3 regions of the Oceanobacillus sp. E9 genome follow, and region 1 is predicted to be linked to each of the others. Evidence: predicted binding sites of a transcription regulator. Region 1 holds the regulator's gene; each other region holds the start of a gene.
What was found. Region 1 encodes Rex, which represses fermentation and respiration genes when NADH is low (regulators of the CRP and FNR family bind a similar motif). Its sites were predicted from a motif close to TTGTGAAATATTTCACAA; they were not measured.
Positions count from the first base shown of each region.

Region 2: AQ616_RS19170 (cytochrome c oxidase subunit 2A) is a predicted target of Rex. The motif match lies at 2,204-2,221, and genes of this name have one in related genera.
Region 3: AQ616_RS01945 (L-lactate dehydrogenase) is a predicted target of Rex. The motif match lies at 2,492-2,509, and genes of this name have one in related genera.

Region 1 is NZ_LSNA01000009.1:297,398-305,376, reverse strand. Features, by position in the region: gene rimI (ribosomal protein S18-alanine N-acetyltransferase) at 1-288, shown strand, start outside; gene tsaD (tRNA (adenosine(37)-N6)-threonylcarbamoyltransferase complex transferase subunit TsaD) at 285-1,295, shown strand; gene AQ616_RS17610 (FtsW/RodA/SpoVE family cell cycle protein) at 1,514-2,683, shown strand; gene AQ616_RS17605 (transporter associated domain-containing protein) at 2,742-3,563, opposite strand; gene AQ616_RS17600 (ABC-F family ATP-binding cassette domain-containing protein) at 3,754-5,685, opposite strand; gene AQ616_RS17595 (redox-sensing transcriptional repressor Rex) at 5,832-6,461, shown strand; gene AQ616_RS17590 (YdiK family protein) at 6,541-6,735, opposite strand; gene AQ616_RS17585 (CPBP family intramembrane glutamic endopeptidase) at 6,739-7,437, opposite strand; gene groES (co-chaperone GroES) at 7,715-7,979, shown strand, end outside.
Region 2 is NZ_LSNA01000005.1:573,819-581,797, forward strand. Features, by position in the region: gene AQ616_RS06575 (b(o/a)3-type cytochrome-c oxidase subunit 1) at 1-1,465, opposite strand, end outside; gene AQ616_RS06580 (cytochrome c oxidase subunit II) at 1,465-1,968, opposite strand; gene AQ616_RS19170 (cytochrome c oxidase subunit 2A) at 1,987-2,121, opposite strand; gene AQ616_RS06585 (cold-shock protein) at 2,398-2,598, opposite strand; gene AQ616_RS06590 (HD domain-containing protein) at 2,893-3,495, shown strand; gene AQ616_RS06595 (C40 family peptidase) at 3,506-4,540, opposite strand; gene AQ616_RS06600 (thymidylate synthase) at 4,705-5,658, shown strand; gene AQ616_RS06605 (dihydrofolate reductase) at 5,712-6,203, shown strand; gene AQ616_RS06610 (twin-arginine translocase TatA/TatE family subunit) at 6,364-6,534, shown strand; gene tatC (twin-arginine translocase subunit TatC) at 6,599-7,369, shown strand; gene AQ616_RS06620 (YozE family protein) at 7,392-7,619, shown strand; gene vrrA (VrrA/YqfQ family protein) at 7,838-7,979, shown strand, end outside.
Region 3 is NZ_LSNA01000001.1:429,530-437,508, forward strand. Features, by position in the region: gene AQ616_RS01930 (chromate transporter) at 1-426, opposite strand, end outside; gene AQ616_RS01935 (PadR family transcriptional regulator) at 450-758, opposite strand; gene AQ616_RS01940 (ion channel) at 1,148-2,170, shown strand; gene AQ616_RS01945 (L-lactate dehydrogenase) at 2,558-3,526, shown strand; gene AQ616_RS01950 (SDR family oxidoreductase) at 3,642-4,529, shown strand; gene AQ616_RS01955 (VOC family protein) at 4,717-5,115, opposite strand; gene AQ616_RS01960 (MerR family transcriptional regulator) at 5,329-5,757, shown strand; gene AQ616_RS01965 (DUF4260 domain-containing protein) at 5,754-6,104, shown strand; gene AQ616_RS01970 (M20 family metallo-hydrolase) at 6,162-7,400, opposite strand; gene AQ616_RS01975 (YwqI/YxiC family protein) at 7,753-7,979, shown strand, end outside.

The DNA.
Region 1 (7,979 bases):
ATAGTTGGTTATATTGGTTCGTGGATTGTTTTAGATGATGCGCAAATAACAAATTTTGCTATTTTACCAAGTTATCGTAGAAATAAACTAGGTGAAAAGTTATTTCGTTATGTGATGCAGCTTGCCATATCAAAAGGAGTAGAACGTCTTTCACTAGAAGTGCGTGCATCAAACATAGCAGCACAGTCCTTATATAGAAAATTTGGTTTAGTTCCTGGTGGTATTCGTAAAAGGTATTACACGGATAATCATGAGGATGCCATAGTGATGTGGGTGAATGTAAAATGAAAAAAGATACAATTATATTAGGTATAGAGACAAGTTGTGATGAGACTGCAGCCTCTGTAGTAAAAAATGGTAGAGAGATTATGTCCAATGTAGTTGCATCTCAAATCGAAAGCCATAAACGCTTCGGGGGAGTTGTGCCTGAAATTGCATCTAGACATCACGTTGAACAAATTACAATTGTGCTTGAAAAGGCAATTACTGAAGCTGGTGTTACTTGGAAAGATATAGATGCCATTGCAGTTACAGAGGGGCCTGGATTAGTGGGAGCTTTATTAGTAGGTGTGAATGCAGCGAAAGCATTAGCGTTTGCTAAAAAGAAACCATTAGTTGGGGTGCATCATATTGCTGGTCATATCTATGCAAATCGTTTAGCGCATGAATTTGAGTTTCCAATGTTAGCCCTTATTGTTTCTGGGGGACATACAGAATTAGTTCTAATGAAGGAACATGGTGATTATGAATTAATAGGGGAAACAAGAGACGATGCCGCAGGAGAAGCGTATGATAAGGTAGCTCGTATGTTGAAATTACCGTATCCCGGTGGTCCGCAAATTGATCGCTTAGCTGCTGAAGGTGAAGAGTCGATTAATTTTCCGCGTGCTTGGCTAGAAGCAGATAGTTATGATTTTAGTTTTAGTGGATTGAAGTCTGCCGTAATAAATAAAATTCATAATGCTAAGCAACGTGAGTTGACGTTGAATGCAGAAGATATTGCTGCAAGTTTTCAAGCTAGTGTTGTGGAAGTACTGACAGAAAAAACATATCGTGCAGCGAAAGAATATAACGTAAATCAAGTTATTGTAGCAGGTGGAGTAGCTGCTAATACAGGGTTAAGAAAAAGTCTAGAGAAACGTTTTTCAGACGAGGATTTTCCATTATATATTCCACCAATTCAACTATGTACAGACAATGCAGCAATGATTGCTGCTGCAGGCACCATATTGTTTGAAAAGGGTCATCGTTCCACACTCGATTTAAATGCAAATCCTTCACTTTTGCTTGATTAATCACAGGTTATTCACAAGGGTGTGGATATATTATGTAGATAAGCTACGTAATCATCTTTTAAATGTGGATGAAAAAGTGGATAACTGTTCATTTGGTTGTGGATTATGTGTATAAATTTTATTAGTTCGAGTTTTTTAGACATTTTTCGAGCTTTTTGTTGTGGATAAGTGTTGTATTAAATAAGGATATTAACAGGAAGAAATTTGGTGGAAATCCGATGAATAAAAAACAAAATTATTATTTTCAAACTGATTTAATCCTACTCTTTTTAGGATTTGTAATCATTAGTTTATTGGCTATTTATAATGCGCAGCAAATTGATCAAACTAATACAAATTTTGTCATAAGACAAATTGCTTTTTTTGGTATTGGTGTTTGTTTTGTAGCAGCGATACAATTTATCGACCTCGAACAGTTATATAGAGGTAGTATATATATCTATTTAGGTGGAGTTTTCTTATTGGGACTCTTGCTTATTAGTCCTGATGCAATTGCAAGGGAAATTAATGGAGCAAATAGTTGGTTCACCTTACCTGGGTTGTCCATTCAACCTGCCGAATTTGCGAAAATGTCGACGATTTTATTTCTAGCAGCAACGATAACTGGCCATAAAGAAAAGATAGAAGTTCAAACTATGAAAACGGATATTATGTTACTACTTAAACTGATTGTTTATACATTGATACCAGTTGGGTTAATTATGCTACAGCCTGATTTTGGTACGTCGATGGTGTATTTGTTTATTGCAGGAATGATGACTATTTTATCAGGTATTAATTGGAAGATTATTGTTTCATTAATTGTCGGTTTGATATCTATAGCAGCAGCTGCTATTCTAGCAATTATTCGATTTCCGCAATTTGCCATTGATGTTCTTGGAGTCGCACCATATCAAGTTGATCGAATTATGACTTGGTTTGATCCATCACAACAATCAGCAGATGCGACATTCCAGTTCGAACGCTCACATATGTCATTAGGTTCTGGGCAATTGTTTGGTAAAGGAATGAGTGGTTTAGAAGTACAATATCCAGAAGCGCATACAGACTTTATCTTTTCTGTAATTGGTGAAAGCTTTGGATTTATTGGAAGCGCAATTGTAATTTTTCTTTACTTTATGCTTTTATACCGTTTAGTAACTTTAGGTTTAAGCATTTATAAACATTCACCATTTGGCACATATTTCTGCTTTGGATTTTTAAGTTTGATGCTTATCCATGTGTTTCAAAATATCGGGATGACAATTGGGATCATGCCTATTACAGGAATTCCGTTACTACTTATAAGCTATGGAGGTAGTTCTGTCATGTCCACTATGTTAGGATTGGCAATAGTTTACCGAGTAGCGGTGGAACATACGATACAAAATGACTATCTATTTAAATAAAAGCTATAAAAAAACTCTCTGAATCCATCATTGTGGATAAAGAGAGTTTTTTATCTTATTAACTAGGTTGCTTATGAAACTGATCGATAAATGTTACTCCTTCTTCATAAATGGTTGCTATAACAGAATGTATTTGTTGTGAAGATATTTCAGTTACTTCGAATTGTACATTTTTATAGAGAAGGTTCGGCTTCTCATGATTGGCAGGAATATAGCCTAATTGATCGATTAAGAAATCACTTAAAGTATTAAAATTCTCTTCAGGAAAAGTGATGCCCAGTATACCTTCTAATTCGTACAATGGTGAATGAGCATGAATTCGGTATCTATTTCCAGCCAGTTGTTGGATAAAAGATGGTTTATTCAATACATAACTATCATCTTCTTGAAGGACATCAGTAACCATTTCTTTAACCATATCTTCCGTTGTAATGAGACCTTCTGTGCCACCATATTCATCTAAAACAATCGCAAGTGCAATCTGTTCTTTTTGCATATCCTTAAATGCAAGGTCTACACGTTGTGATTCTAAGATAAAGAAGGGATTATGCATGATATTTCGAAGTTGAAACTTGGTGGTATCATTATGTTTATGTAAGTAAGAAAGTACGTCTTTTACGTGAATAATTCCTACTATTTGGTCGATATCTTCTTCGAATACAGGATATCTGTTATATGGATTATTTATAATAACATCCATTACTTCCTCATAGGGTGTATCAACTTCAAGCACACAGATATCTAAACGATGAACAACGATATCCGAAATATGTTTATCATTAAATTCATAGATGTTTGTTTCAGGTTCAGCTGATGCGTGCCCTTTTGTTTTTTTAAGCGCACTTGTATTGATTACCAGCAGCCCCTTTTTCCAAGTCATAAAACATGCTATGCCTACAATTAGACTAAGTAAACCTATCAGCGCTATCGTCAAAAGCTAACGACCTCCATGGTTTTTTATTAAATTTTTATCCGGAAATATGCCATCACTTAGACAGTCCGCATATATAAAAAAAACAGGCAAGTTTAAACTTACCTGTTGATAATTATAAACGAAAATAAATATTTTTTCAATTATCTAACTCTTCCAAACTTGTCCATTGCTCTAATAAGTCATCAAGTTTTTGTTTGGACGTGTTTGTTTCTTCCGTTAGCTCTAATGCTTTTTCGTGATTTTCATACACTTCTGGTAACGTCATTTGTTCTTCTAAATGTGCAATATGCTCTTCTGTGGATTCAATTTGTTTTTCAAGTTCAGCAATCTGTCTTTTTCGCTTTCTTTCTTCACTTTGTTTCTGTTTTTCTTCTTTAAAGTTTCTTTTTTTATCAGAAACAGTTACTGATTGAACAGCGTTTTCCATCTGAAGACGAGCAAGTTCTGCTTCTTCTGCTTTTTTCTCTAAATAATAATCATAGTCACCAAGATACATTTTAATTCCTTGTGGACTCATTTCAGCTACTTGGTCTGCGATTCGATTAATAAAATAACGATCATGCGAAACAAATATAATCGTGCCAGGAAAATCAGCTAATGCACCTTCTAACACTTCTTTACTATCAATGTCTAAGTGGTTCGTTGGTTCATCTAGAATAAGCAAATTTGCTTTTTGCATTTTTAATTTAGATAATGCTAAACGTGATTTTTCTCCACCACTTAATGCAGATACTGGCTTTAACACGTCATCGCCAGAGAATAAGAAATTACCTAGAATCGTACGAATATCTTTTTCGTTCACTAGAGGATACTCATCCCACAATTCTTGAAGCACAGTTTTATTCGAGTGAAGTTCGGTTTGTTCCTGATCATAGTAGCCAACTTGTACATTCGTCCCTAATTGAATATCTCCTTCGAAAGGAAACTCTTTTTCCACAATAGTCTTTAATAACGTTGTTTTTCCAATTCCATTCGGGCCAACTAATGCGATACGGTCTCCGCGATTTGCATGGAGATGAACATGGCGAAATGTAGGGTCTTGTTGTTCTTCATATCGAAAACCCAAATCAGAGATTTTCAACACATCATTTCCACTACGACGATTAATCTGAAATGACATCGAAGCGGATGATTCATCCCCCATTGGACGATCCATTCTTTCCATTTTTTCTAATTGCTTTCGTCTACTTTGTGCTCGTTTTGTCGTGGAAGCACGAACGATATTTTTTTGAATAAATTCTTCCATTCGTTTAATATCCGTTTGTTGTTTTTCATATTCTTTCATTTCTTGTTCGAAATTGAGTGCTTTTTGTTCTAAGTATTTACTGTAGGTACCGTGATATTTTTTAGAATGATGTCTAGAAATTTCATAAACTATAGAAACCGTTCTATCAAGAAAATAACGGTCGTGGGAAACAATCACAATAGCACCAGGGTAATTAACGAGATAACCTTCTAACCATGTAAGTGTATCAATGTCCAGATGGTTTGTAGGCTCATCGAGGATGAGTAATTGAGGTTTTTGTAGCAATAATTTACCGAGAGCAAGTCTTGTTTTTTGCCCGCCACTTAATTCGTTAATCGGTGCTCGATAATCGTAATCTCCAAATGAGAGTCCAGTAAGTACCGATTTTATATCCGATTCATACGTATAACCACCATCTGATTGATAGCGAACTTGTAAGTCATCATATTCCTTTAAAATTAGTTGGTAACTAGCATCATCCACTGCAGTAGGATCTGCCATTTTTGTTTCTAATTCACGTAACTTTTTCTCCATTTGTTTTAAATGGGAAAACACATCTTCCATTTCATTCCAAATGGTTTTTCCTGATTCCAATTTCATATGTTGCGACAGGTAACCATAGGTAAGGTCTTTCGGTTTGAAAAACTCTCCTTCATCATAAGGGATTTCATTTGCCATTATTTTTAGCAATGTCGATTTTCCTGCACCATTTCTCCCGACGATGGCAATTCGATCTTGGTCTTTTATTTCTACTTTTATATTAGACAAAATCTCTTCTGTGCCAAAAGATTTTGATATTCCGTTTAATTGCATCAGTATCATTTTATTGTCACCTCATATTACTAGTTTAGCTTATCGCCATAGAAGGGACAATATTATTGTGAAAAATGTCACGACTTCTAAGGATAAATCTGTTAAAATAAATATAGTATGATAATTATTCTAAGCATTGAAAAGAGGAAGGTCGTATGGAACAAAACAAGATTCCGCAAGCAACTGCAAAACGCTTGCCATTATATTATCGTTTCATTAACAACTTAAATCAACAAGGAAAAAAGCGTGTATCATCAAAAGAATTAAGTGAAGCGGTTAAAGTAGATTCCGCAACCATTCGCAGAGATTTCTCTTATTTCGGTGCACTAGGTAAAAAAGGATACGGATACAATGTCGAATATTTATTAGGATTTTTTAAACGTACGTTAGATCAACATGAAATAACAGAAGTAGCATTAATAGGTGTTGGAAATTTAGGTACAGCTTTCTTACATTATAATTTTATGAAAAATAATAATATCCGTATTACCATTGCATTTGATGCTGATGAGAATAAGGTAGGCACCGATATCGGAGGAGTTCCAGTCTATCATATTGACGAACTAGGGGAAAGATTAAAGGACACAGAGGTTGCGATTTTAACGATACCTGCAGATGAAGCAGATGCGATAGCCAACCAACTGGTCGATCATGGTGTTAATGGTATATTAAATTTTACCCCAGCAAGAATTACAGTACCAAGTCATATTCGTGTGCATCATATTGATTTAGCGATTGAACTTCAATCACTTGTGTATTTTCTTAAACATTATTCATTACAGTAATTATTTCATTATTTTAAATCGATTATTATGTAAGCGTTTGTTGAAATTTGCTTAAAGAAAAAGTAGACTGAGATGCAGTCTACTTTTTCTTTTTTATTTTATTGTGATAACCAAACATCTTAAAAGAACAAAAGAAGCATAAAGCAGAGACTGCTGAAAAAATCAATGTAACGGAATTCCAAACGGTGCTCTCCTTACTTTGAACCCCAAAGTATATAAAAGCTATTCCAACCAGAAAGTATAGAATTGCTCTTGTTAAATAAGGATGTTTCATGGATTAACCTCCAAAGAATATCATTTGCATCTCATCTAACATTCGCTGCAGTTCCTCAGGATCAATATTATATTGCATTAATACAACAAAGGAGTTCATTGCTGCGTGAACGATGATAGGCACAATGATACGTTTTGTTTTTACATAAAGGAAAGCAAAAACAAATCCCATGGATGCATAAATAAGAATATGCGTAGGGTCTAAGTGAATAAAGCCAAATATGACTGCTGATAGTAACCCTGCGAAAAAGAAATTCATCCGTTTATATAGCTCTCCAAAGATAATTTTTCGGAATATGATTTCTTCCAAAATCGGAGCTAAAATAGCCGGGACGATCATAAATATCGGTGCTGCTCGAGTAATATCCATAATTTGTTGTGTGTTCTCTGAACCAGGATCAATCCCTAAAGCTATTTCGATTTGGGCAGCAATACCTTGCGCGAATAAAGCCATAAAGAAACCAGCGATGGACCAAAGTATTATGCTTTCAATGCCTGCTGCATTATCATTTCGCATTTGCATATCTGGTTTTAGAAGATATAGCGTAATGAGTACCGCTAATCCAAAGGAAAATATTGACCAATAAATCGTTGCATCCATTAAAGATAAGTCTAAAACGACCGCTAAAATTGGGGCGAAGAGAGCCCCTGAAAGCTGCATAATAATATATGTAAGAATGACATACCAATATCTGCGACTCAAATAAAACGCTCCTTTATCATGTACTGTATTAATTACTATAGTTTAACATATGCATATATAGTTATTATAATCAGAACACGCTATTAAATGAAAAGAAAATGAAGTATTATTTTTCTATAACTGAGTACTACATATGTTGAATAAAAAATATAATTTCTTCACTCTTTTTTGCTTGCATTTTTTTATAGAATTAATTATTATAATAATTGTGATTAGCACTCAACTGTGAAGAGTGCTAATAAAATAAAATGATATCGAATTAAGGAGGCATTTCTACATGATTAAACCATTAGGAGATCGTGTTGTTATCGAACTTGTTGAACAAGAAGAAACAACTGCAAGCGGAATCGTACTTCCAGACTCTGCAAAGGAAAAACCGCAGGAAGGTAAAGTAGTAGCAGTTGGTTCTGGACGTGTAGAAAATGGAGAAAAGATCGCTCTTGAAGTTTCAGAAGGAGATCGTATCATTTTTTCTAAATTTGCTGGTACAGAAGTGAAATATGAAGGTACAGAATACTTAATTCTTCGTGAAAATGATATTT
Region 2 (7,979 bases), on a different contig from region 1:
TATATACCATAAGAAGGATTCCAATAAAAAGTATAGTACCACCAACCGCTTGAGCCATTTGATATGCGCCCCATTCAACTGCTTGCTCGGATCCACCGTACTCTGAATAGGAAGATCTTCTCGGACCGCCTAATAAACCCTGGATATGCATAGCTCCAGACATAATCGTCATACCTATTGCCCAAACTACGGTTTGGTAAATGCCTAAACGATGAATTTTTCTTGTTAATTTCCTACCTGTTAAATGAGGAATTAACCAGTAAGCTATCCCAAAAAACGTAAGTAGAACAGTCGTAGCTACAGTTAAATGAAAGTGTCCTGTTACCCAAATCGTGTTATGGACTAATGTGTTCATTTGGTGGGAGGCATTAATAATTCCGCCAATTCCACCAGGGATAAATGCAAGCATACCTACAAATGGAGCAAAGAAGCGGACATCATGCCAAGGTAAATTTTTAAACCAACTAAATAAACCAAGATATCCTTTTTTTCTGCCAGTGATTTCAAATGTAGCGAACATCGAGAATGCTGTCATTAAACTAGGAATAATAACCATAAATGTTAATACAACTTGGATAAACTTCCATGTAGGGTCTATACCAGGTTCTGTTAATTGGTGATGAAAACCAACTGGGATTGAAAAGAATAAAAACAAAATAAAGGATAGCCTAGCTAAAGAATCACTAAATAGTTTACCTCCAATAATCTTCGGTATAATGGCATACCAAGCCATATAAGCGGGTAATAACCAGAAGTATACTAAAGGATGACCAAAGTACCAAAATAACGTTCTACTTAACAAGACATTAATGGTTTCTGCATAACCTAATGACCATGGAATAAATTGAACTAATACCGCGACAGCCACACCTAAAGATGCAATAACCCACATAATCATATTGATTGTAACCATAAAAGCAAGGAGAGGTGAATTTTGATTTGAGTTTTGTTTTTTCCATACAAATAGCTGCCTCCAATTTACGATTGCTGCAATCCAGGTCCCCACGACAACAAGAGCTAAACCAATATAGAAGAGGGGATGTGCTTTTAATGGTGCGTAAAATGTATAGAGCACATTTGCTTTACCTATGAGAATTGTAACAGCAGTCAAAGATGTACCAATAGTCATTACCCAAAAAGCTAGCCAAGCAGATTTACGCTGTTTTTCAGAAATGCCTACTGTTTTTCCCATTAAAGCAAACTGAAATCCAATAATAAAAAAGGTAGTTAATACTAAAGCAAGCACAACACCATGGAAAGTAAGAATTTGATAATAACCAATTCCAAATGGAAGTGTAAATTCACCTGTTCGTACTAATACTTGTAATAGCCCCATTAGGCCACCTAAAAATAGGGATATAATTGCTACATAAATAAATGATAAGTATAACTTAGAATCTTTTTTGGTAATCTTTATAGGATCAGTTGATATTTCTTCAAATGTTAGTAAGTTAGCAAGAGCCATTATTCATACACCTCCACAGTCGTAAACATCATATGATGTCCAACACCGCAATACTCATTACATAACAAGGTAAATTCTCCAACTTTATTCATTTGAACTTCCATGCTGCTAACGTAACCTGGTTCTACCATCATGTTTACATTCGTACCAGCAATATTAAATCCATGTATTACATCTGTAGTGACTACTTGAAATAAAACAGAAGCCCCTTTAGGAATCTTAATATGATTTACAGAATTTCCATCCTCATCTACTCCAAGGTCATAATTAAAAGCACTTGCAACAACATTAACAATATAATGATCGGTATCCACTTTGGTTAAACCAAGATTTTCTTTTTGAAAAGCTTCATTTGCTTCGATATTATTTGGATCAATCGTTAGTCCATGACTTTGTGGATGTGTACCCATATAAAAAGCTCCAAATCCTAATACAACTAAAAACATAATTAATGCACTAACTCCAAGAATTAACCACCATTTTTCTAACTTATGCAGGCGCACTTTTCTCATCCTTTCTTCTTATCTAGTCATAAAGATTGCAAACACAGATACCCAGCAAATAACGATCAGCCCACCTAAAATTAGAACGGAAGCAAATGTTCCTTTAAGGTTTGGCTCTGTTTCGTTGTTTTCTTTATGGAAAAGATTTTTCATCATCATCACCTCTTTTGAATCTATAGTTTTATCATACACAATACAAAGGTCCTATTCGTACACATCACAGACTATTCACACTTTGTTCAATAATGCACAAATAAGGCGAAGTATTGGTTTTACTAACTTTTTGGTTAAAAAAGTATATGAACGATTGATGAACAAACAGGGGATTTGATTGACAAAATGATGAGAAGAGAGAAGGGGATAAAAACTATAATTACCCACAAAAAAAGCGGAAGCTTAATTTTAAGCTTCCGCTATATATATAAGAAATTATTTTTTAACAACGTTTGCTGCTTGTGGACCACGTTCACCTTCAACAATTTCAAAGGAAACTTCTTGTCCTTCTTCTAAAGACTTAAAGCCTTCTTCTTGAATTGCTGAATAGTGTACGAATACATCATTACCTTCTTCAAGTTGGATAAATCCGTAACCTTTCTCAGCATTGAACCATTTTACTACTCCGTTTTCCATGTAAATTTCCTCCTAATACTTCCACGTAAAACGCGTGTTATTACAAAGTTGACCAACGAAATATTAAAAAAGGGCAGCTTCTATAGAAGTACGGATCATAAATCATCCACTTCTATAGAAGTTGCCCTAGGTAATTAATGATTCCGTACATCTTCTTTGCTTGTTACTAATATTAGCCTATTCAAACAAATCAGTCAAGGAAATGGGTTTAATTTTAGATGAATTAACTAAAATTTACAAATAGTAATACGAATGATAAAGTAATTTTATATTCTATTAATCTTGGAGGAAATAATGCATTCAAAAGATAATCAATTAGATAAAATTAGCGAATATGTAAAACAGAAATTTTCAAATGAGACTACTGGTCATGATTATTTTCATTTAGAACGAGTAGTGAAAAATGCGAATAAAATCGCTATAGAAGAGGATGCCAATCTATTTATAACCATGGCAGCTGCATGGCTTCATGATATAGCTGATCATAAATTAACCACTAATCCAAAAAAAGAATTAAATGAGCTTTTACAGTTCCTTAAACAATTAGGATTACAACATTCTCAAATTGAAGCTATAATGATGATTATCGATACTACTTCATATTCTAAAGGCGTTATACCAACTACTATAGAAGGAAAAATAGTTCAAGATGCTGATCGATTAGACGCACTCGGCGCAATTGGCATAGCTAGAGCATTTGCATATGGAGGTTCGAAGCAGCGTACTATTTATGAACCAACAAAATCAACTGGTTCTACCATTCACCATTTTTACGAGAAATTACTGTTATTACAAGATTCGATGCATACAAATACAGGTAGAATGATAGCAGCAGAGCGTCATCAATACATCGAAAACTTCCTAAATCAATTCTACAAAGAATGGGAAGGGGAGTAACCTTTTACCTTTAGATACGTTTTGCACCAATATACCTCTCTTCCCAGTATGGATTGGATAACTCGGTAATAACTACGCCACTAGATGAACCTGCATGAATAAATTTTCCATCGCCAATATAAATACCTGCATGAGATGGTCCTGAGTGTGTGGTTGAAAAAAATACGATATCACCAATTGAAGGACTGTCAACAGGAGAACTAAAATTCCATATCTCGCTAACCGTTCTAGGGATTACGATATCATTACTTTCATAGACATATTGAATGAAACCACTACAATCAAAACCTCCAGGCCCGTCACCACCATAAACATAAGGGGTCCCGACTAAAGATTTAGCAGCTTTAATAACAGGCTGTTTATTTCCACTTACTTCGAGTTGTTTCGAGTAGTAGGGATCCTGACTCTTCTCTTCGGCTGACTCATTATTATTTTCAGTATTGGATGATTCATCACTCTCAATTGTTTCTACATTTGAACTTTGGGAATCTTCTTCTATAGTTGATGACTCCAAAGCAAAATAGATTTCTTGAATCCTTTCCTCTTGTTGTGTACTTACTAATGATAAGTCATAATCTTTCTCTACGCTAACTAGAGCATCATGGGTTAAAGGGCCATAAATACCATCTATTTCACCTGAATAATAATCCAGAGTAACTAACGCCTTTTGGACTTCTTTTATTTCACCTGACTTCATTCCTGGTTGAATAGAGTTTATTTTATCTTCAATTATAGAAAGAGAATCTGCTTTTTTCATTTCTTCTAATTCAGTAATACTAAGTGCATCATTAAATCCTTCATCATCTATTTGATAAGCTATTTGATCTAGAGTAATACTATATTGTTCCGTGTTCCAATTTTCACCAAACCAAATATCTTCTTTTTTTATTAATGCATTCGATGTTTCAATATGATCACCGCTTTGTACGACTTGTTCAGATATTTCTGTATCGGCTGGTAATCCAGTCATCGCAACAAATGGTTGACTAGCAACATATGTATATACAATAGAATTTTTTATTATTTGTTCTAAAGTGGTATTCAAATTTGAGAACCTCCTTTGAAAAACCTAGCTTTACTCTAGTTTTATGTCCAAATCTAAGAGCTTATGTTTTACGTTTATGTAACAAAAGAGGACTAGTTTCTGTTATAATTAAATCATTTAAGAAGTAATAATCTATATTTCCAATATTGTTAGGAGAGATTACAATGCAAGGTGAACAAGCATACTTAAATTTGTGTAGACAAATATTTGAGACTGGAGAACAACGTGGAGATCGAACCAATACAGGGACACATTCTATATTCGGACATCAAATTCGATTTGATTTAAATAAGGGATTTCCTCTTCTAACGACGAAACGTGTTCCATTCCGTTTAGTTGCAAGTGAACTACTTTGGTTTATAAAAGGTGATACGAATATTCGTTATTTATTAAAACACAATAATAATATTTGGAATGAATGGGCTTTTGAAAAATGGATAAATAGTGCTGATTATCATGGTCCTGATATGACGAATTTTGGCTTACGCAGTCAAGAAGATGAGAATTTTAATAAACAATATCAAGAACAAATGGAGCTCTTTAAAACTCGTATTCTTGAAGATGAATCTTTTGCAAACAAATACGGAGACTTAGGATCTGTATACGGGAAACAATGGAGAAATTGGAAAACAACTCAGAACGATACAATAGATCAGTTAAAAGATGTGATTCATTCCATTAAAACGAATCCTAATTCAAGGAGACATATTGTTTCAGCATGGAATCCTGAAGATATTCCAACAATGGCACTACCTCCATGTCATACATTATTCCAATTTTATGTTTCAAATGGAAAGCTTTCTTGTCAGCTTTACCAAAGAAGTGCGGACGTATTTCTTGGGGTACCATTCAATATAGCTAGTTATGCTTTGCTCACTCACTTAATTGCACATGAGTGTGAATTAGAAGTAGGTGATTTCGTACATACTTTTGGAGATGCACATATATATTCTAACCATGTTGAACAAGTCAAAACGCAACTGGAAAGGGAAATCCGAGATTTCCCTCAACTAACAATCAATAAAGACAAAGAATCTATTTTTGAAATGGACTTAGATGATTTAGTGATTGAAAATTATAATCCTCATCCGAGTATTAAAGCACCGATTGCTGTATAGTAAAAAAATAGATACTAGTCAATGAATCTAAAATAGGAAGTTGAGGATATAATATGATTTCGTTATTACTTGCTATGGATCGCAATCATGTAATTGGAGTTAATAATCAATTGCCTTGGCATTTGCCAAAAGATTTACGTTTTTTTAAAGAAAAGACAACAGGTAATACTATAATTATGGGAAGAAAAACGTTCGAATCAATGGGTGGCGCATTACCAAACCGAAAAAATATTGTTTTAACCAAGCGAACGGACGTGCAGTATGAAAATGTGAAAATAATTCATCATATTGACAAAATAAAAAAATGGAACATGGAGAATCCGAAAGAAGAATATTTTATAATCGGTGGTGCAAACTTATTTAAACAAGTTATGGATATTGCAGATCGGATGTATATCACCTTGATTGATGATTCATTTACCGGAGATACATTTTTTCCTGAATTTAATAAGGAAGACTGGATAGTATCATCTAAAATTAAAGGTGAAAAAGATGAAAAAAATCCGTATGATTACTACTTCATTCAATATGATCGAAAAGTTTAATGAATAACTTGTTTAATTATTTCTAATCGTGCTATGATATGTATAAAGTTAAAGTAGAGAGATGTATTTAATGGATTATTCTGGGTAGTATCGATTTTAATACTGAAATATAATAACAATTGATGTTATTAAAATACCTACGACGGTGGAGTGATGCTTGATGTTTAGTAATATCGGCTTTCCAGGCTTAATTTTGATTTTAATTGTAGCATTAATTGTATTTGGGCCAAATAAGTTACCTGAAATCGGACGAGCTTTTGGAACAACACTAAAAGAATTTAAAAATGCTAGTCAAGATATTATGAATGACCACAATAAAAAGAAACAATGAAATGGAGGTGTAGGGGAAATACCCTTACATCTTCTTTTATGTCGTACATAAGGAGTGCTTGTACATGTCAACACCTGAAGATCAATATACCAATAGTACGGAAAGTACAGAAAAAGAAATGAATGTAGTAGGACATTTATCCGAATTGCGTAATCGATTAATTGTTACAGCCGTAATATTTATCATACTATTTATTATAGGTTTTCTAAATGTGAAAGATATTTACTGGTTTTTCGTTAATGATATAGATCTTGAATTAACAGCAATTAGTCCAACAGAAATTATCTGGGTTTATTTCTCAATGGCAGGTTTGGTTGCCATAGTCGGGACAATTCCTGTTCTAGCTTATCAAATATGGGCTTTTATAAGTCCAGCTTTAACTTCTCGTGAGAAAAAGATATCATTATCTTATATACCAGCATTATTCTTACTATTTATTATTGGACTTATATTTGGATATCTCATTTTCATTCATCTAATATTTCCATTCTTGCTATCACTAAACGAAGACATGTTTAATATCATGTTCACGGTTGATAGATATTTTACCTTTTTAATGAAAATTACTTTACCTTTTGCATTTCTATTTGAACTACCTTTAATAGCAATGTTTTTAACAAGTTTAGGAATATTAACACCACATTTCATGAGGAAAAACCGTAAGTATGCTTATTTTGTATTGATTGTTATTGGTGTATTAATTACACCTCCAGATTTTATTTTACAAATTGTTGTTGCAGTTCCACTTATGGTTATTTATGAAATTAGTATTTATTTATCTAAAATAGTTTATAAAAAGAAACAAGAAAAGCATGAAGCATTTATGAATGAATGATAATAGTAGAGGGGGAGCACAGATGGAACAAACATTCTATCAGTTTTTAATGACCTATCGAGGTAAGTTACAAAAGGATGTTAACTCAGAACTCGCAGAATGGGCGTTTCGAGATCATAATTTCCCTAAACACTCCAATAGCTATGATGAAATTAGTGATTATTTAGAATGGAATAGCCCATTTCCAAGTGCAATAGTAGCATTCGATTCTATATGGAATGAATACGAATGGAAAAAAGCAGCTCATTAAAGAGCTGCTTTTTTATATAAAGAACATCTATTAATAATTCAAACAAACGTTTGATTAATTTTTTACTTTTTCGACAAATAGTTTGCCTGCGCATGCTGAATTTTGTATATTATGCCATTTCATGCGGTTTCCCGGGAAATGTTTCTAAATCAAGCCTACACATTCTATAGTGTAATAGCGTAATCTATAGGTAGAACATCATGATAAGGGGGATAAGAATGGTTTTTCCACCATCCGAACGACAACAACAACCTTTTGAACCTATGCACCCTCAACAAAATAGAAATCCGTTTTTAAACAATAATCAAATGAGAGGTAAAACTAATTCTAGAGGATTTGCTGGTTTATTATCCTCTTTTG
Region 3 (7,979 bases), on a different contig from region 1:
TAATTTAGTTGCCATTCCAATTATTGCATGCGCTACAATAGCAACCGCAACTAATTTTAACCCATGTATCCAGCCCATTTCTCCCACATTAAAGCTTTGCATCAATAAAGCAAAGATAACGAGTGCAACAACAGATGGTATCGTGAATCCGATAAAAGAGACTATTCCACCCAGGGTACCTGCGCGCATCACACCTATTCCGATTCCCACCTGACTACTAGCTGGACCTGGTAAAAACTGTGCTAACGCAACAAGGTCCGCGTAACTTTTTTCATCCATCCATTTTCTTCTTCTTACATACTCATCGTGAAAATAACCGAGGTGCGCAATTGGCCCTCCAAAAGAAGTTAGTCCTAATCGAGTTGAAATAAATAGTATTTCCAATAACGCTTTTAATGAAGATTTTTCATTTTGTTTATAACTCATATACCATATACTCCTTTGTGAAGTTAGTCTTTGATTTCTTTAAAGAGTTCATATGCTTTTTCTCTTGCCTCTTGTAAAATTACTACTCCCTTGTCTGTTGCTGTGTAATATTTTCTAATCTTTCCTTCGACGTTCCGATCCTCTTTTAAAAGTAGTCCGTCTTTTTCCATCGAATGTAGAATTGGATAAAGCGTTCCCGCACTTATACTATATCCATGCTCTCTTAATTCTTCTAACATCCATAACCCAAAAACCGGGTGTTCATTCGCATGGTGCAGAATATGAATGTGTATAAACCCTAGAAACAGCTTTCGTAATACTCTATCCTCCAAAATTATACCTCCAATAGTGTCAGTTTCGATATCGGAATTCGTTATCGAAACTCAATAATGATCGTAACATATATACTTTTCACAAAAAAGCTAGTTTACAAAAACTTAACAAAAGAGGTTGTATACATAAGTTATAAGCGTAAAAATGAATAGGAATTAGTTTAAATTATAATATATATAAATCCAAATTGTAATGAGAGCTTATCTGCTTTTTCTATCCTATCTTATGGCCGTGATGCTAAGCTACTTTTCAAGGGCATTGTAGATAATGCACTTGAGTACTACCATTCCGTGTGTGGAGGGGGAATAAAATTCACTACAGAATGAAGTTTGACTTTGTGTTACTATTTTAATAGGTAAAATGTTATGTGTAGATAAGGGGGAATACGATGATCTTTTTCAGGCATTTGTTTGTAAAAGTCATCCGATTAAATAATTGGTTTCTTTTACTTTCGACATTCACGTTGGTTCTGGCAAGTAGTTACTTTATCTATTTTTTAGAACCTGATACATTTGCAGATCCTTTTGAGGGGCTTTGGTGGACAATGACAACAGTGACAACCGTAGGATATGGTGATGTGTCGCCAACCACTGGTCCCGGTAAAATATTCGCAATGTTTTTATATATTATTGGAATTGGAATCATGACTATTTTTATTGGTAAAGCAATTGATTTTCTAAGTGTTCGGAAACGATTAAAGGAGGCAGGCAAATTGAATATCACAACAGAAGATCATATTATCTTAATAAATTGGACAAAAAAGGCTAGTATTACGCTAGACGAATTACTAAAAACCTTTGAAGATATATCTATCGTCATCATTGATGAAGCAGTTAGCAAAATACCGATTTTACATGAACAAGTAGAGTTCGTTCATGGGAACCCAGCAAATACCGATGTATTGTTCCAAGCAAACTTACTAAAAAGTAAATCGGTAATGGTTTTTGCTTCAGAAGATAGTGTCGCAACATCCCAAGCAGATGGTCAAACGCTGTTAATTGCCACGACATTAGAAAGTATCGGAAAAGAATACGAAAAAAATATTTATACAATATGCGAAGTTTTAGAATCAAGACATATTAAAGCATTTCAACATGTCTCTGTTGAGGAATTTATCACTGCAAATGATACAGCAGCCCATTTAGCAGCACGTTCCATTTTATACAATGGCTCAAGTGAAATTATTAGACAACTAACCAGCAATACAGCGTATGACTTGTTCTCCATCAGTAAAAAAGACACCTGGCAGACCTATGATGATGCTCGTTCCGATTTAGCAGCTCAAGGTGCCATGCTGATATCAAATGGAAATGATTTATCGATTATTAAACAATTATCCGCGCCTATCCCAAATGATGCCAAGTTGTTTATTATCTGTGATGAAAGTGCTTATGAAAAAATTATTTCTTAATATAATGAGAAGTGGTTTCTACATATTTGAAGCGATTATTTGTTAACGGGGACCGGAGTTGGATTTGCGAGGCTTGTGTAGGCTGGGGTGCTCTATTTACCACTTTTTTCCGGTTTCCTAAGCTTCGTTTTGGTTTTTGAGCCGCTCTATTAACTATTTTGCCTTTTTAGTAAGAGCTCTGTGTTAATAGATCACGTCAATAAACACTTTTTCTAATAGGTTCTTTCGAATAACTGTACTAGTATAAAAAATAAGCAGCCCCCTTCCTATGTATTGAACTTCAAAATGTTTTCTAAATTTCAGAATTTATATTGACAATAATTGTGAAATGTTTCACAATATAGATGGAAGATATTTCATATTCTAAACGATAAGGGTGTGATGTAGATGAAAACAAGTCAACAAGCAGTGAATCGTGTGGTACTCATTGGCGGTGGATCGGTTGGTATTAGTTATGCATTTGCATTGATGAATCAAGGTGTGACAGAAGAGTTAGCAATTATTGATTTAGATGCGGATAAAGCATTAGGTGATGTAATGGATTTAAATCATGGTAAAGCCTTTGCTCCTTCATTGACTAATGTATGGTTAGGAGAATACGAAGATTGTAAAGATGCAGATATCGTGTGTATTTGTGCTGGGGCTAATCAAAAGCCCGGGGAAACTCGCTTAGACCTTGTAGAAAAAAACATGATAATCTTTAAAGAAATTGTGGCTGACGTGATGAATAGTGGATTCAATGGCATCTTTTTAATCGCTACAAATCCTGTCGATGTCTTGACGCAAGCAGTCATAACATTCAGTGGTCTACCGCCTCATCGTGTAATTGGAAGCGGGACTACACTCGACACAGCGAGGCTACGCTATGAATTAGGAGAATACTTCCATCTATCACCGAAAAATATTCATGCCTACATCATTGGTGAGCACGGAGACACGGAACTCCCGTTATGGAGCACGGCGACTATTGGAACGGTACCACTACTTACGTATCTAAATCGAAGTGAAACCTATAAAAAGGAAGACTTAGATGATATCTTCATTAATGTTCGAGATGCTGCATATCGCATCATTCAGAAAAAAGGAGCAACCTTCTATGGCATTGCGATGAGTCTCGTCCGTGTAACAGAAGCAATATTAAAAGATGAACATAGCATTTTAACTACCAGCACCTTCCTTCAAGGTGAATATAGTGTAGACAATGTATGTATCGGTGTTCCAACGATTATTAATCGGAATGGCGTTTGTGAAGTAATTGAAGTTCCAATGAATGAAGAAGAACAGAGAAAATTTACGCATAGCGTTCAGACACTTAAAGGCATTTACGAGCCAGCAATTCAAGCGATACATGTATGAAATATAAATAGTAATGTGTTAGTTGGATGGACCTTTTTTGAAATAGATGTTTAATTTTCCGTTATACACGGGAAAATAACTTATACGTACAAATTCAAGAAAGGATGTAATTAATATGCCACAAAATCCAATAACGAAATATACAAATGAAGATTTCCCAAAACAATTTCAAGAACAGCCAGGTATTCAAAGAGAAATGACACCTATTCCTGATTGCGGGGAAAAAACTTATAAAGGATCGGGACAACTAAAGGGGAGAAAAGCATTAATTACAGGCGGTGACTCTGGTATTGGAAGAGCTGCCGCTATCGCCTATGCTCGCGAGGGTGCAGATGTCGCGATTAACTATTTACCTGTAGAGGAACCAGATGCGCAAGAATTGAAAAAATTGATTGAAGACGCAGGACAAAAAGCGGTATTATTACCAGGAGACTTACGTGATGAAGATTTCACTCGTTCTTTAATACACAGCGCCATTAAAGAATTAGACGGCTTGGACACGTTAGTGATGGTTGCTGGAGAACAGCAAGCTGTGGAAGACATCACGAATCTTTCAACAGAACAATTAGTATCCACATTCCAAACGAATGTATTTTCCATGTATTGGATGGTTCAAGAAGCGATTCCGCATCTGCCGGCAGGAAGCTCGATTATCACCACTTCCTCTGTGGAAGGCTATGATCCATCACCAATGCTAATGGATTACGCGCCAACGAAAAGTGCCATTATTGGATTCACCAAAGGCTTAGCCAAACAATTAAGTTCCAAAGGAATCCGTGTTAATTCCGTCGCACCTGGTCCTTATTGGTCTGCTCTGCAAATATCCGGTGGTCAACCGCAAGAGAATATTCCGAAGTTCGGTAAAGAAACACCGGCAGCTCCATTAGGACGTGCAGGACAACCAGCAGAACTTGGCGGTCTCTATGTGTACATTGCTTCTGAGCATGCAAGCTATGCTACTGGACACGTATTTAGTGCTACTGGCGGAATGCGTGCGAACTAAATATTTGATGACTAATATCGCCATCAAATTGATGAGGTACATCACTTTTTACAGTGGTGTACTTTATTATGATATTTTAGATTATCATGTAAAATTGTTATTTATAATGCTAACGGATAACAAGTTACCAATTTTAATAACATTTCAGAGAAGAAATCGTTTTTGTTATACAGGTTTTCTGTTTCCCTCATTTATTTGTATCTGGTTGAAATAGGTCAAAGGCATTACCATATAAATCTTCGAAACCTACGTCCTTTCCACCAGGAACTGGTTGTGGTTCCCCATGAAATATCACACCCCGTGCTTTCATTTCACGATAATCCTTCTCTATATCATCACTTAAAAACATAATGAATACTTGGTTTGCGGATTGTTTACCAACCAACTCTTCTTGCTCTGGTGTCTCGGCTTTAACTAATTCTAGCCTCGTTTCATTTGCAGAATCCGGTGAAACGGTCAGATACTTCCATCTTGGCGATAATTCTATTTCATCTCGAACAATGAATCCTAACTTTTTAGTATAAAAGTGCTTTGCTTCTTCAATGTTGTTCACTAAGATAGAAACTTGGGCTGCTTGGGTAATCATGAATCAATTCTCCTTTATCGATTATGATAGACTATATTTTACTACAAAAAAGATGAATTAATTTCTTTCAGATTGCTACTATCTGGTCTGTGGTATCCTTTTTCACCACATTTTCTATTATAATGGTAATAAAAGTTGATAGAATAGTTTATATTCTCACTATTGACCTTGGAGTTTGCTCCAATGTTATGTTAATAAAGGGGGCCTGCTACTGTGCAAATCAAAAACTTTGCTGCGAAATATCAAATTCAAGCTGATACAATCCGTTATTACGAAAAAGAAAACATCTTAACACCAAAAAGACGAGAAAATGGTTATAGAGTTTATGATGAAGAATGCGAGAAACAACTTCAATTTATTATTGTATTAAAGCAATTAGGTTTTACCATAAAAGAGATTCAACAATTACTTCTGTTAAGAAACCAACCTATATCAACAGAATGTAATGTTTCCACCGTATCGTTATTAGATCAAAAGATAATAAATCTTGAGGAGAAAATTCAGTTTTATCAAAAAGCATTACAAGTAGTGAATAAAATTAAAGGTCTAATTGCCGAAGATAAATACATAAAAAATAAAGAAGTCATCGAGGAATTGATGTTAGGGTTTTTCGAAGACACTAAACCAAGGAGGATAAGATGACGAATAAACAGATTGTTCATATTGAATATGGAATTGCCTTTGTGTTTTCATTTTATATTTATACCATGCTCGATTTTCCAACTTGGATGTTTTTAGTATTTTTACTCGTTCCTGACATAACTATGATTGGTTATGTGGTGAACAATAAAGTAGGTGCGACCATTTATAACATTGGACACAGCTTTATACTTCCGTTAGTACTCATTTTTTGTTCTACCTTCTTCGCATTAGATTTATTACTTTTACTATCAATTATCTGGATTTCTCATATCTTTATGGATCGATGTTTTGGCTACGGGTTGAAATACCCCGATGAATTTAAGCGGACACATATTCAAGAGATTTAAGATTTCTGCACAAAAAAAGATAGATGAGCAATTTTTCTGCTTCATCTATCTTTTACTTTATCCAACCACTTCTGATTCCAAATAAGCAGCTATTACCTTTGTCCCATTAGCCAAGTCCTTTATTTCAGTAAATTCATCTGGGTGATGGCTTATTCCTTTATGAGAAGGAATAAAAATTAATCCGCTCGGCCATTTCATTGCCATATTCATCACATCATGACCGGCACCGCTATCCATCGAGATTGTTTTATAGCCTAATGACTTACTAACTGCAAATAGCTTACCTTGCATTTCTTTATCTAACTCAACAGATGCATCATTTACAAGCATTGTAATCATTACTTTGACGTTCCTATCTTTCTCTACGCTTTCACAAAACGTATAAATAGAAGCATATAGTTCTTGTTTCAAGTTATTGTCCGTACTACGAATATCAATTCCTAACTCTACTTCTCCAGGAATCATATTCATCGCATTTGGCTTCACAGTTGCCACACTGGCTGTTGCTACAATACTTGCTCCTACTCGTTCATTCATTTTCAAAGCTTCTTGCTCAACAAAATTGATAAGTGGAGCAATCGCAACTAGTGCATCCTGCCGATTATTCATCGGTGTCGTCCCTGTGTGATTTGCCATTCCCTCGCAACGAACTGACAGACGAATTGGACGGGCAATACCATGGACAATACCGATATCGAATCCCTGTTCTTCGAGTATTTTTCCTTGTTCAATATGTAATTCTAAGAACTGTTCTAGGTCTGATTCCGCCCGCTCTGCTTGTTGCACCTTCTCCCAGTTCAAGCCTACTTGTTCCATTGCCTGCTTAATGGTCGTGCCGTCCTGATCAGAAATTGTTTTAATCGCTTCCTTGTTTAACTCTCCTGAAACTGCTTTACTGCCAAGGGTAGAAACACTAAAGCGCGCCGATTCCTCGGACGCAAAACATATAACTGCAATATTCTTTTTCGGAGTAATTTGCTTATCTTTTAATGTCTTCACCGCTGCCAATGCACACAGCACACCAGCGACTCCATCATAGCCTCCACCGCTATATACTGTATCTAAATGGGAACCGAGTCCGATCGTTGGAGCATTCTCTTCTACTTTCCACACCGCCCACTGATTCCCAGCTTCGTCTTCGAAAGTATGCAGTCCGAGTTCATTCGCAATGTTTATAAACTGCGTGTGTGCTTGCTTTTCTTCATCGGAATAGCCTAATCGCGTGAATCCTTCAGATTGATTCATTGATGATGTTACATTTAATGCACATAACTTTTCTTCTAGCCAGTTTATCAACGTAACCTCTCCTCTATGATGTTCATGTATTTAATTGAATATATTGTTCTATTATATAGGGAAACAGAAAAGTATCAATTATTTAACAAATGAGATTAAATACTTGTAAAAAAGACAATAATGATTCCTTAGGTCCTTTCACCCAAGAAATGATTTATTTGTAATATATTTGAATGAAACTAGTTCCATTATCCCCTACAAACTATTGTAGGTATTTGGTACGATATATAGCAAAGCTTTATAATTTCATGCACTGCTAGCAGATATCCATGATTCGCCTGACTAAATTTACTAGATAATGAATCATGCAAAATATTCTTGTAATGGAAAAAATAAAAGAGGTGTTATGGCAATGAGTAGAGAAATCAAGATTCAGCAAGCACCTACAGAGAAAAGCATCCTAGAGCTAAAAACAATGATTGAAGAATTACATAAAGACATAGGTGAAACCATTAACGGAAATAAACAGATAAAAATGGTAGATGCTTATAACGAAATCAAGGAAGAATATGAATCTATTTTGTCTGACTATATTACGCTTTTTCAAAATAATGTGAATGCAACAGAACAAGCGGTTAA